DNA from 3 places in the Sphingomonas nostoxanthinifaciens genome. Region 1 is predicted to be linked to each of the others. Evidence: predicted binding sites of a transcription regulator. Region 1 holds the regulator's gene; each other region holds the start of a gene.
What was found. The regulator LexA, encoded in region 1, represses DNA repair genes until DNA is damaged. The targets are predictions, from matches to a motif close to GTTCCNCNCTTGTTCT.

Region 1 (3,275 bases):
ACGTGGTCGCGCAGCGCACGCAGCCCGCGGCGGACCTGTCGGCGATGGATGGCTATGCGCTGCGCTTCGCCGACCTGCAGGGCACGCTGACGGTTGTCGGCGAGAGCAAGGCCGGCGGTGCGCTCGATCGAGCGCTGGCGCCGGGCGAGGCCGCACGCATCTTCACCGGCGCGGCGATGCCGGCCGGTGCGGACACCGTGCTGGTTCAGGAGGAAGCGGCGCGGGACGGCGATTTGCTGCGTCTCGCGGGCGACGGGCCTGCCCGGCCGGGCGCGCATGTGCGGCGACGCGGAATGGATTTCGCCGGCGGCGACCGGCTCATCACGCAGGGTGAGCGGCTGAGCCCGGCGCGGATCGCGCTCGCGGCGATCGGCGGGCACGGCGCTCTGCCGGTCCGCCGCCGCCCGCGCATATGCATCCTCTCGACCGGCGACGAACTGGTCGCACCGGGCAGCGCCGTGGATGGTTTGCCTGCATCCAATGGCCCGATGCTCATGGCGATGCTGGCCGGCACGGTGACCATCGTCGCGAGCGGGGACATCGTGCCCGATCGTCTGGGCTCGCTGGTGGGAGCGTTTCGCGCCGCGGCGGATTGCGCAGACATCGTTGTGACGACCGGCGGCGCCTCGGTCGGCGACCATGACCTCGTGCGCCCGGCGTTGATCGAGGCGGGCGCGACGATTGATTTCTGGCGGGTCGCGATGCGGCCAGGCAAGCCCGTGCTCGCCGGGCGGCTCGGCGACGCAGTGGTGCTCGGCCTGCCGGGCAATCCCGTGTCGGCGTTCGTCACGGCGCAGCTCTTCCTGCTGCCGCTTGTCGCGCACCTCGCCGGCTGTCCCGATCCGTTGCCGGCCTTCGGAAGGGCGCGCCTCGCCGCCGGGCTGCCGGCGGTTGGCGAACGCACCGATTTCCTGCGCGGGCGGATCGACGGGGACATGGTGCATCCGCTGGTCGGTCAGGACAGTGCCGCGCTGGCGATGCTGGCGCAGGCCGATGCGCTGATCGTGCGACCGGGTCGTATCGGGCCGGCGGCTGTGGGGGATCCTGTGGATATCCTCCGCATCGCTTGACAGGCGCGTGGTTGTTCCCTACACGTTCCTTAAAGGTTCTGTAGGGACGGATCACATGCTGACGCGCAAGCAACATGAGCTGCTTTGCTTCATCAATGAGCGGTTGAGCGAGACCGGCGTCTCGCCCTCGTTCGAGGAGATGAAGGACGCATTGGATCTCAAGTCGAAGTCGGGCGTCCACCGTCTGATCTCGGCGCTGGAGGAGCGCAGCTTCATCCGCCGCCTGCCCAACCGCGCCCGCGCGCTGGAGGTGCTACGCCTGCCCGACGCGGTGAAGACCGCCGCGCCGAAGCCCTCGCGTCCCCCGGCGTCTGCGCCCAAGCTGGTGCTTCCTGCGGCGAACGACGTGCTCGAACTGCCGCTGCACGGGCGGATCGCCGCCGGCATGCCGATCGAGGCGCTGGAGGGACGCAGCACGCTCTCCGTGCCGGCGGCCCTGCTCGGACCCGGCGAGCATTATGCGCTGGAGGTGGCAGGCGATTCGATGGTCGAGGCCGGCATCCTCGACGGTGATTATGCCTTGGTCCGCCGCGGCGAAACCGCGCGCGACGGCGAGATCGTGGTGGCGCTGATCGACGATAGCGAGGCGACGCTCAAATATTTCCGTCACGAGGGCAAGATGATCCGGCTCGATCCGGCCAACCGCGCCTACGATCCGCAGCGTTATCGGCCGGGGCAGGTGCGCATCCAGGGCAAGCTGGCGGGGCTGCTCCGCCGTTATTGAGGTGTGACCATGCAGACCGCGCGCACCGATTTCATCGAGCTTCCGGCGACCGACATCGCCGCGACGACGGCATTCTATGAAAGCGTATTCGGCTGGAGCCTCACGGCCTTCGGGCCGACTTACGCCTGCACGATGACGGGCGACGTCGACATCGGCCTGCAGGCCGATGTCGCGGAGCGCACGGCGGCACCGCTGCCGGCGATCCGCGTGGCCGATCTCGAAGCGGCGCTGGCGGCGGTCAGCGCCGCCGGTGGTGCGATCACGCACCCGATCTTCGCCTTCCCCGGTGGGCGGCGCTTCCACTTCCGCGATCCGTCGGGCAACGAGCTGGCGATCCACACCGCCGCGTGACGCAAGGGTCGGCGGCGCGCGCTGCGCCGCCGACCGCTCGGCCGTCAAAAGGCGGCGGTGCTTTTGGTGTCCATCATCAATCCGCGCACCAGCGGGATGGGCGGACCGCCATGATCGAGCAATTCGTCATGGAACGCCTTCCAGCCTGCGCGGCCGCCATGCGTCGCCGTCCAGTCGGTGCGCAGCCGGCGGATCATCAACTTGCCCATCGTGTAGACGAGATAGGCCGGGTCGTAGGTGCCGCGCGCCGCCTGCTGCCGCGCGGTACCCTCGGCCTGGTAGCATTGCTCGACGAACATCTTGCGTGACTGCTCGACCGTCATGCCCTGCGTGTGCAGGCCGATCGCCGAGAGGTAGCGGCAGTCGCGCTGCAGTGCGTTGGCGAGCTGGCCGATATGCGCCTCGGGATCGCCCTTCCGCAGGCCGGCCTCCCACATCATCTCCTCGGCATAATGCGCCCAGCCCTCGGCGAAGGCATTGCCGACGAACACCCGGCTGAAGAAGGACGGCGAGCGGTTGGCGTGCAGGAACTGGAGGAAATGGCCCGGCATCACCTCGTGCACCGTGACGAACAGCAGGTTGGTTTCGCCCGGCGTCGAGGCGCGCTGCACCTCGGGCGTCCATGCCGGATCCGGCGGCGAGATATAATAGACCGAGGGCAGGCCATGCTCATACGGTCCGGGCGGATCGATATAGGCGGTGTTCTGCCGCATGAACGGCGGCGCCTCGTTGGCGAGCGCCTGCTCCGTGCCGGGAATGGTGACGAGCTGCTTCGCCAGAACGAAGGCGCGCAGCTCGGGGATCTGGCGGCGCGCGGTCGCGACCGGGCCGCCCTCGCCCTTGTGCGCATTCGCCTTCGCGGTGCAGTCGGTGATCGAGGCGCCGGGGGCATAAGCAGCGCAGGCTTCGTTCAAGGCATCCTGGTTGCGCTTGAGGTCGGCGCGGCCAACTGCTTCCAGTTCGGCGACCGGCGTATCCACCATCTCGGTGGCGTAGAGCATGCGCTGGAACCGCTCGGGCCCGAGCGCGAAATCCTGCGTCGCGGCGCCACGATTCTGCTCCAGCCATTCGGCGAGCCCGTGCAGCGCTGTCGCCGCGGCGGTGGTCGCCGCGGCGAGATCGGCCTGCAG
Region 2 (3,275 bases), 260 kb from region 1:
CCCGACACGATCGTACCGATGCAGCCCGCCATCAGCACGCGCCGCTCGTCATAATGCATGTCGGCCAGCCACGCAGCGGCATAGATGCCGATCGCCATGAACAGGATCGCGCCGAGCTGGACGCCGAGGAATTGCTGCATCCCGTAGCCGAGCGTCTTGGTGCCGTAGCCGAGCGCGAAGGCGGTCGCGACGTAATAGAGCGCGAAGCAGGCGATGGTCGCGATCGTGCCGCCGATCAGCGGCCCGGCATGGCGCGCCACCACCTCGCCCAGTGGCACCGCCGGCGGCGGCGCTTCCCGCAGCGACGCGGCGAATTCGGGCGTCTCGGCCAGCCGCAGCCGGATCCACATGCCGACCACCACCAGCAAGGCCGACAGCGCGAACGGCACGCGCCAGCCCCAATCGTGGAACTGCGCCTTGGTGAGCGTCGCGCCGAGGATCAGGAACAGGCCGTTGGCGGCGATGAAGCCCGCAGGCGCGCCCAATTGCGGGAACATGCCGTAGCGCGCGCGCTTGCCCGGCGGCGCATGTTCGACCGCGAGCAACGCCGCCCCGCCCCACTCGCCGCCAAGGCCGAAGCCCTGGCCGAAGCGCAGCACGCACAGCAGCAATGCCGCCACCCAGCCGGCGTCGGCATAGGTCGGCAGCACCGCAACCAGGGTGGTCGACAGGCCCATCGTGAGCAAGGAGGCGACGAGCGTCGACTTGCGGCCGACACGGTCACCGAAATGGCCGAAGAAGATCGATCCGAGCGGCCGCGCGACGAACGCCACGCCAATCGTGGCGAACGACAGCAATTGCTGGGCCTGCGGTGATGTCTTCGGGAAGAACAGCTCGCCGAACACCAATGCGGCGGCGGTGGTGTAGACGTAGAAATCGTAGAATTCGATGCCGGTGCCGATCAGGCTCGCCGCCAGCACGCGCCGTGTCGACGGTCCGGTCTTGGTCATGCGCAAACTCCCTCGCGCACGGACATTGCGCGCGAGGGAGTGGCGTTGAAACAATCGGGCGCGGCGGTCAATCGCCGCGCGCGCTTACTTCTTCTTGTGCCACGCCTTGTGGCCCATGCCGCCCTTCTGGACGCACTTGTCGGTCATGCCCTTGCCGCAGGGCGGATAGCTGCTGGTGTCGGTCGGCGCGGCGGCCGGCGCGGCGCTGCTGTCGGCCGGCGCGGGCGTCGGTGCCGGCATGGCCGAGGCGTCGGGCGTGGCGGGCGCTGCGGCCGGGGCCGCCTGCATGTCGGGGCTGGTCGACGCCGGCGGGGTCTGCGCGGGCATGTCCTGCGCGACGGCAACGGTGCCCAGCGTGAGAGCGGCGGCAGCGGCGATCAGAAATGTCTTCTTCATTGACAACCTCCATTTTGCCAGAACCGTAACGGCTCCGTCGAAGCGACCGAACACCCGAGGGCGCTTCTGGTTGCGTCCGCCAAATGGCTCCGGCGGCGCGGTATCCCGTATCGAACGGTTGCCCGGCGGGCATGCGTTCCCTACCTGTTCGGGGTGACCCAGATGCCCGCGACCACCAACGAGCCCGCTTACCTGCGCGGCCTCAACCCGCCGCAGCGCGAGGCGGTGCTGACCACCGAGGGGCCGGTGTTGGTGCTGGCGGGCGCGGGCACGGGCAAGACGGCGGCGCTCACCGCGCGCCTCGCCCACCTGATCGCCACGCGCCGCGCCTGGCCGAGCGAGATCCTCGCGGTCACCTTCACAAACAAGGCCGCGCGCGAGATGCGCGAGCGCGTCGGCCGAATGATGGGCGATGCGGTCGAGGGGATGCCGTGGCTCGGCACCTTCCATTCGATCGCGGCCAAGATGCTGCGTCGGCATGCCGAACTGGTGGGGCTGCAATCCAACTTCACGATCCTCGACACCGACGACCAGTTGCGCCTGCTCAAGCAGCTCATCCAGGCGGCCGATCTCGACGAGAAACGCTGGACCGCGCGCGCGCTGGCGGGCCTGATCGACCGCTGGAAGAATCGCGGCTGGACGCCTGCCGAGATCGACGCCGCCGAGAGCGAGGCCTTCGCCAACGGGCGCGGCCAGGAATTGTACGCCGCCTATCAGGCGCGGCTGAAGGCGGTGAACGCCTGCGATTTCGGCGACCTGCTGCTGCACATGCTCGTCATTCTGAAGACGCATCGCGACGTGCTGCAATCCTACCAGCAGCGCTTCCGCTACATCATGGTGGACGAATATCAGGACACCAACGCCAGCCAATATCTATGGCTGCGGCTGCTGGCGCAGGAGCGCAAGAACATCGCCTGCGTCGGCGACGACGACCAGTCGATCTATTCGTGGCGCGGCGCCGAGGTCGCCAACATCCTGCGCTTCGAACGCGACTTTCCCGGCGCGACGGTGATCCGACTGGAGCAGAATTACCGATCGACCCCGCACATCCTCGGCGCGGCATCGGGCGTGATCGATCATAATGGCGGCCGCCTCGGCAAGACCCTGTGGACCGAGCTCGATGCGGGCGAGAAGGTGCGCGTCGTCGGTGTGTGGGACGGGCCGGAGGAGGCGCGCCGCGTCGGCGAGGAGATTGAGAGCGCGCAGCGCGGCGGCACCACGCTCGACAAGATCGCGATCCTCGTCCGCGCCCAGTTCCAGACGCGCGAGTTCGAGGACCGCTTCATCGCGATCGGCATGCCGTACCGAATCGTCGGCGGCTTCCGCTTCTACGAGCGCGCCGAGATTCGCGACGCGCTCGCTTACCTGCGCGTCATCGCCCAGCCGAGCGACGACCTCGCGTTCGAGCGCATCGTCAACGTCCCCAAGCGCGGCCTCGGCGACAAGGCGGTGCAGAAGATCCACCAGCTCGCACGCGCGGGCGACCTGCCGCTGACGACCGCCGCCGCGCGCATCCTCGACACCGACGAACTGACGCCGCAGGCGCGCCGCGCGCTCGGCAACCTGATCGGCGATATCGCGCGCTGGCGGACGAAATTGTCCGAGCTGCCGCATGCCGAGCTTGCGCGGCTGATGCTGGACGAGAGCGGCTATACCGCGATGCTCCAGGCCGAGCGCTCGACCGAGGCGAGCGGCCGGCTCGAAAACCTCACCGAGCTCGCCCGCGCGATGGAGGATTATGAAACGCTCGGCGCCTTTCTCGAGCATGTCAGCCTCGTCATGGACAATGACGCGACCGCGGACGACGCCAAGGTGACGATCATGACGATCCACGCCGCCAAGGGGCTGGAGTTCGACACGGTCTTCCTCGTCGGCTGGGAGGAAGGCGTCTTCCCGTCGCAGCGTGCGGTTGACGAAGGCGGCACCGCC
Region 3 (3,275 bases), 1.0 Mb from region 1:
TTGACGGCGGAGCGCACGAACACCTGCACCGGCATCGCCGCCTCCTGCATCCGCGCGATCATCAGCTGGCGTCCGCGCGCCCAGGTGGTGAGCAACGTGAAGGCGATGATGCCGATCAGCAGCGGGAACCAGCCGCCATCAGGGATCTTGGTGAGGTTCGAGGCGAAATAGGCGCCGTCGACCAGCATGAACAATGCGCCGATGCTGGCGGTGGCCCAGATCGGCCATTTCCACACGCTGCGCGTCAGCACCACCAGCATGCACGACGTGATGAACATCGTGCCGGTCACCGCGATGCCGTATGCGGCCGCGAGGTTGGTCGAGTTGCGGAAGCCCAGCACCAGCAGGATCACCAACACCATCAGCAACCAGTTGATGAGTGGGACGTAGATCTGCCCGGCCGCCGACGCGCTGGTATGCTCGATGCGCAGGCGCGGCATCAGGCCGAGCTGCACGCCCTGCTGCACCACCGAATAAGCGCCGGTGATGACCGCCTGGCTGGCGATGACCGTGGCGCAGGTCGCGAGGATGACGAGCGGCAGGCGCAGCCGCTCGGGCGCCATCAGGAAAAAAGGATCGTTGGCCGCGCCCGGATGGCCGAGCAGGAAGGCCGACTGACCGAGATAGTTGAGCATCAGCGCCGGAAACACGATCCACACCCAGGCGAGGCTGATTGGCCGCCGCCCGAAATGGCCCATGTCGGCATAGAGCGCCTCCGCCCCGGTCACCGCTAGCACGACCGAGCCCAGCGCCAGGAAGGCCAGCCGGAAGTCGTCGGCGAAGAAGCGCGCGGCCCACAGCGGGTTGAGCGCCAGCAGGATGTCGGGATGATCGAAGATATGCCACGCACCCAGAGCGGCGACGCATACAAAATAGAGGGCCATCAGCGGGCCGAATAGCTTGCCGACCGCATCGGTGCCGCGCGACTGGAACAGGAACAGGCCGATCAGGATCACGATCGCGATCGGCAGCACGAGCGGGGCGAAGCCCGGCTCGACCGAGGTCAGGCCCTCGACCGCCGACAGCACCGAGATGGCGGGCGTGATGATGCAGTCGCCGAAGAACAAAGCGGTCGCCAGCACCGCCAGCATCACGAGCGGCCCGGTCCAGCGCTTGCTGCCGCTCATCCGCGTGATGAGCGCGAGCAGAGCGAGGCTCCCGCCCTCGCCCTTATTGTCCGCGCGCATGATGAGGACGACATATTTGATCGAGACGACCAGGACGAGCGTCCAGAAGATCAGGCTGAGCACGCCGAACAGATGCAGCCGGTCCACCGCGAGCGGATGGTGACCGACGAACACCTCCTTCAGCGAATAAAGCGGGCTCGTGCCGATATCGCCGAACACCACGCCGATGGCACCGACCGCCAGCCGGGTGGTCGTGTTCTTGCCGTGGCCGTGCGCTTCGGCACCCGGAGCGGGTTCGAGCGGGTCGGCACTCTCATTGACGACAAGGCCGCTGGTGGCCATCGAAACGCTGTTCCTGATGCTGCTGAGGGTAGGAGGCTGCTCTATTCTCGCCCGGCCTCCACGTCCGGCGGCAGCGGCGCGCGATTAGCACGCGCTGAACACGCCCGCAACACGCCACCCACGCAATGCCCTTTGGAACACAAAGTGAACGAGGGGCGTTGGGCCGGGAAAGGAGCGTTACGATGTCCGACAACCCCAAGACCCATCCCGCATCCAATGCCGAAAAGGATCCGGACGACTGGACCACCGGCGGCGAACCGATGACGGGTGCGCAAGCCTCCTACCTCAAGACGCTGAGCGAAGAGGCACACGAGCCGTTCCCCGACGAGCTTACCAAAGCAGAGGCCTCGAAGCGGATCGACGCGCTTCAGGAGGAGACTGGACGCGGCCGCTGAAGCGCGGCACGCGGGCCGGATGACCGCCCATGCCCGCCTGCGCGCCGCAACCGCCGACGACCATGTCCGTACCGATACCGCATTCGGGGCATTCGATCTGGCGGATGCGGGATCCTATGCGGCATTCCTGCGCGCGCACGCCCGGGCACTCCCACCGATCGAGGCGTTGCTGACGCCAGGCGAGCCGGGCTGGACGTTCCGCCCGCGCACGCCCGATCTGCGGGCGGATCTCGCCGCGCTGGACGAAGCATGGCCCGCTCCCCTTTCGGTCGCGATTCCGACCGAGGCGGCGGGCCGGTTGGGCATGCTCTATGTCATCGAAGGCTCCCGGCTGGGCGGCGGCATGCTGGCAGCACGCGTCGCGGACGGACTGCCGCGCGCCTATCTTTCGGCCGTGCACGAGCGTGGCGCGTGGCGCGCTTTCTGCCAGGCACTCGATGCAGCCTATACCGGCGAAGCGTGGTTCGCGTCGTTGCTCGCCGGCGCACGCGCGGCCTTCAGCCTTTATGCGGCGGCCGCCCGCGTGGAACCGGCCGGAGCTTGAACACTGGCGACTTCGCGCGAAGTCAGCGTGCCTCTACCGGCGCAGTGATGATCACGCGCATGCCGGGCAGATTGTCGGCCCGCTCGACCGTGCCCCCCAGCGTTTGCACCATCGCCGCGATCATGCGCGTGCCGAAGCCCGTGCGCAGCTGCGGCGGCGCTTGCCCCGAATCCGCGACCTCCAGCCTGAACGTGCCACGATGCTGTTCCAGCAGGATCTCGATCGGGCCGCTGCCGCCGCCATAGGCATATTTGTTGGCGTTGATGACGAGTTCGGTCAGGATCAGCCCGACATTGACCGCGCGATCTGCCTGAATCAGCATCGGTGCGAGGTCGAGCGAGATTTGGTCCTGCCATTCCGGCCCCATGCTCGTCAGCATGTCGCGGACCAGATCCTCGAGATAGCGGCCGAGATCCGTCGTATCGACCTGCTCGGCCTGATAGAGCCGCCGGTGGACGAGCGCGACCGCCGACAGCCGCCGCTGCGCCTCGGCCAGATGCACCTGCAGACGCTCGTCGGGCTCGGCACGCTCCTGCAGCGCAAGGAACGCCTGGACGAGCTGCAGGCTGTTCTGCACGCGATGATTGACCTCGCGCAGCAGATGCTCCTTCTCCACGATCAGCGCGTCTTTCTCCGCGATCGTGGCGCTCAGTTCACGGTTGAGTTCGCGCAACCGGCGCGATTGGCGCAGTTCGTAGAGCGTACGCCTTAACCGCACGGCCGCATCCAGCTCGCCACGGGTCCAGCGCCGCGCGCGGCCGTGCACCATCTCCTTCCACGCCTCGAACGAGCTGCGCGGTGTCAGCTGGCCGCCTTCCCCGGGCGCATCCTTGTGCGGATTGCCGGCCCAGTTGACGGTCTCCAGTT

Region 2: K8P63_RS02645 (ATP-dependent helicase) is a predicted target of LexA. The motif match lies at 1,482-1,497, and genes of this name have one in related genera.
Region 3: K8P63_RS08810 (DUF3072 domain-containing protein) is a predicted target of LexA. The motif match lies at 1,604-1,619, and genes of this name have one in related genera.

Annotation. Positions count from the first base shown of each region.
Region 1 is NZ_CP082839.1:841,778-845,052, forward strand. It holds gene K8P63_RS03845 (molybdopterin molybdotransferase MoeA) at 1-1,070, shown strand, start outside; gene lexA (transcriptional repressor LexA) at 1,126-1,794, shown strand; gene K8P63_RS03855 (VOC family protein) at 1,804-2,145, shown strand; gene K8P63_RS03860 (DUF885 domain-containing protein) at 2,190-3,275, opposite strand, start outside.
Region 2 is NZ_CP082839.1:584,706-587,980, reverse strand. It holds gene K8P63_RS02655 (MFS transporter) at 1-950, opposite strand, end outside; gene K8P63_RS02650 (hypothetical protein) at 1,035-1,346, opposite strand; gene K8P63_RS02645 (ATP-dependent helicase) at 1,509-3,275, shown strand, end outside.
Region 3 is NZ_CP082839.1:1,838,567-1,841,841, reverse strand. It holds gene K8P63_RS08815 (potassium transporter Kup) at 1-1,469, opposite strand, end outside; gene K8P63_RS08810 (DUF3072 domain-containing protein) at 1,652-1,864, shown strand; gene K8P63_RS08805 (biliverdin-producing heme oxygenase) at 1,884-2,408, shown strand; gene K8P63_RS08800 (histidine kinase dimerization/phosphoacceptor domain -containing protein) at 2,431-3,275, opposite strand, start outside.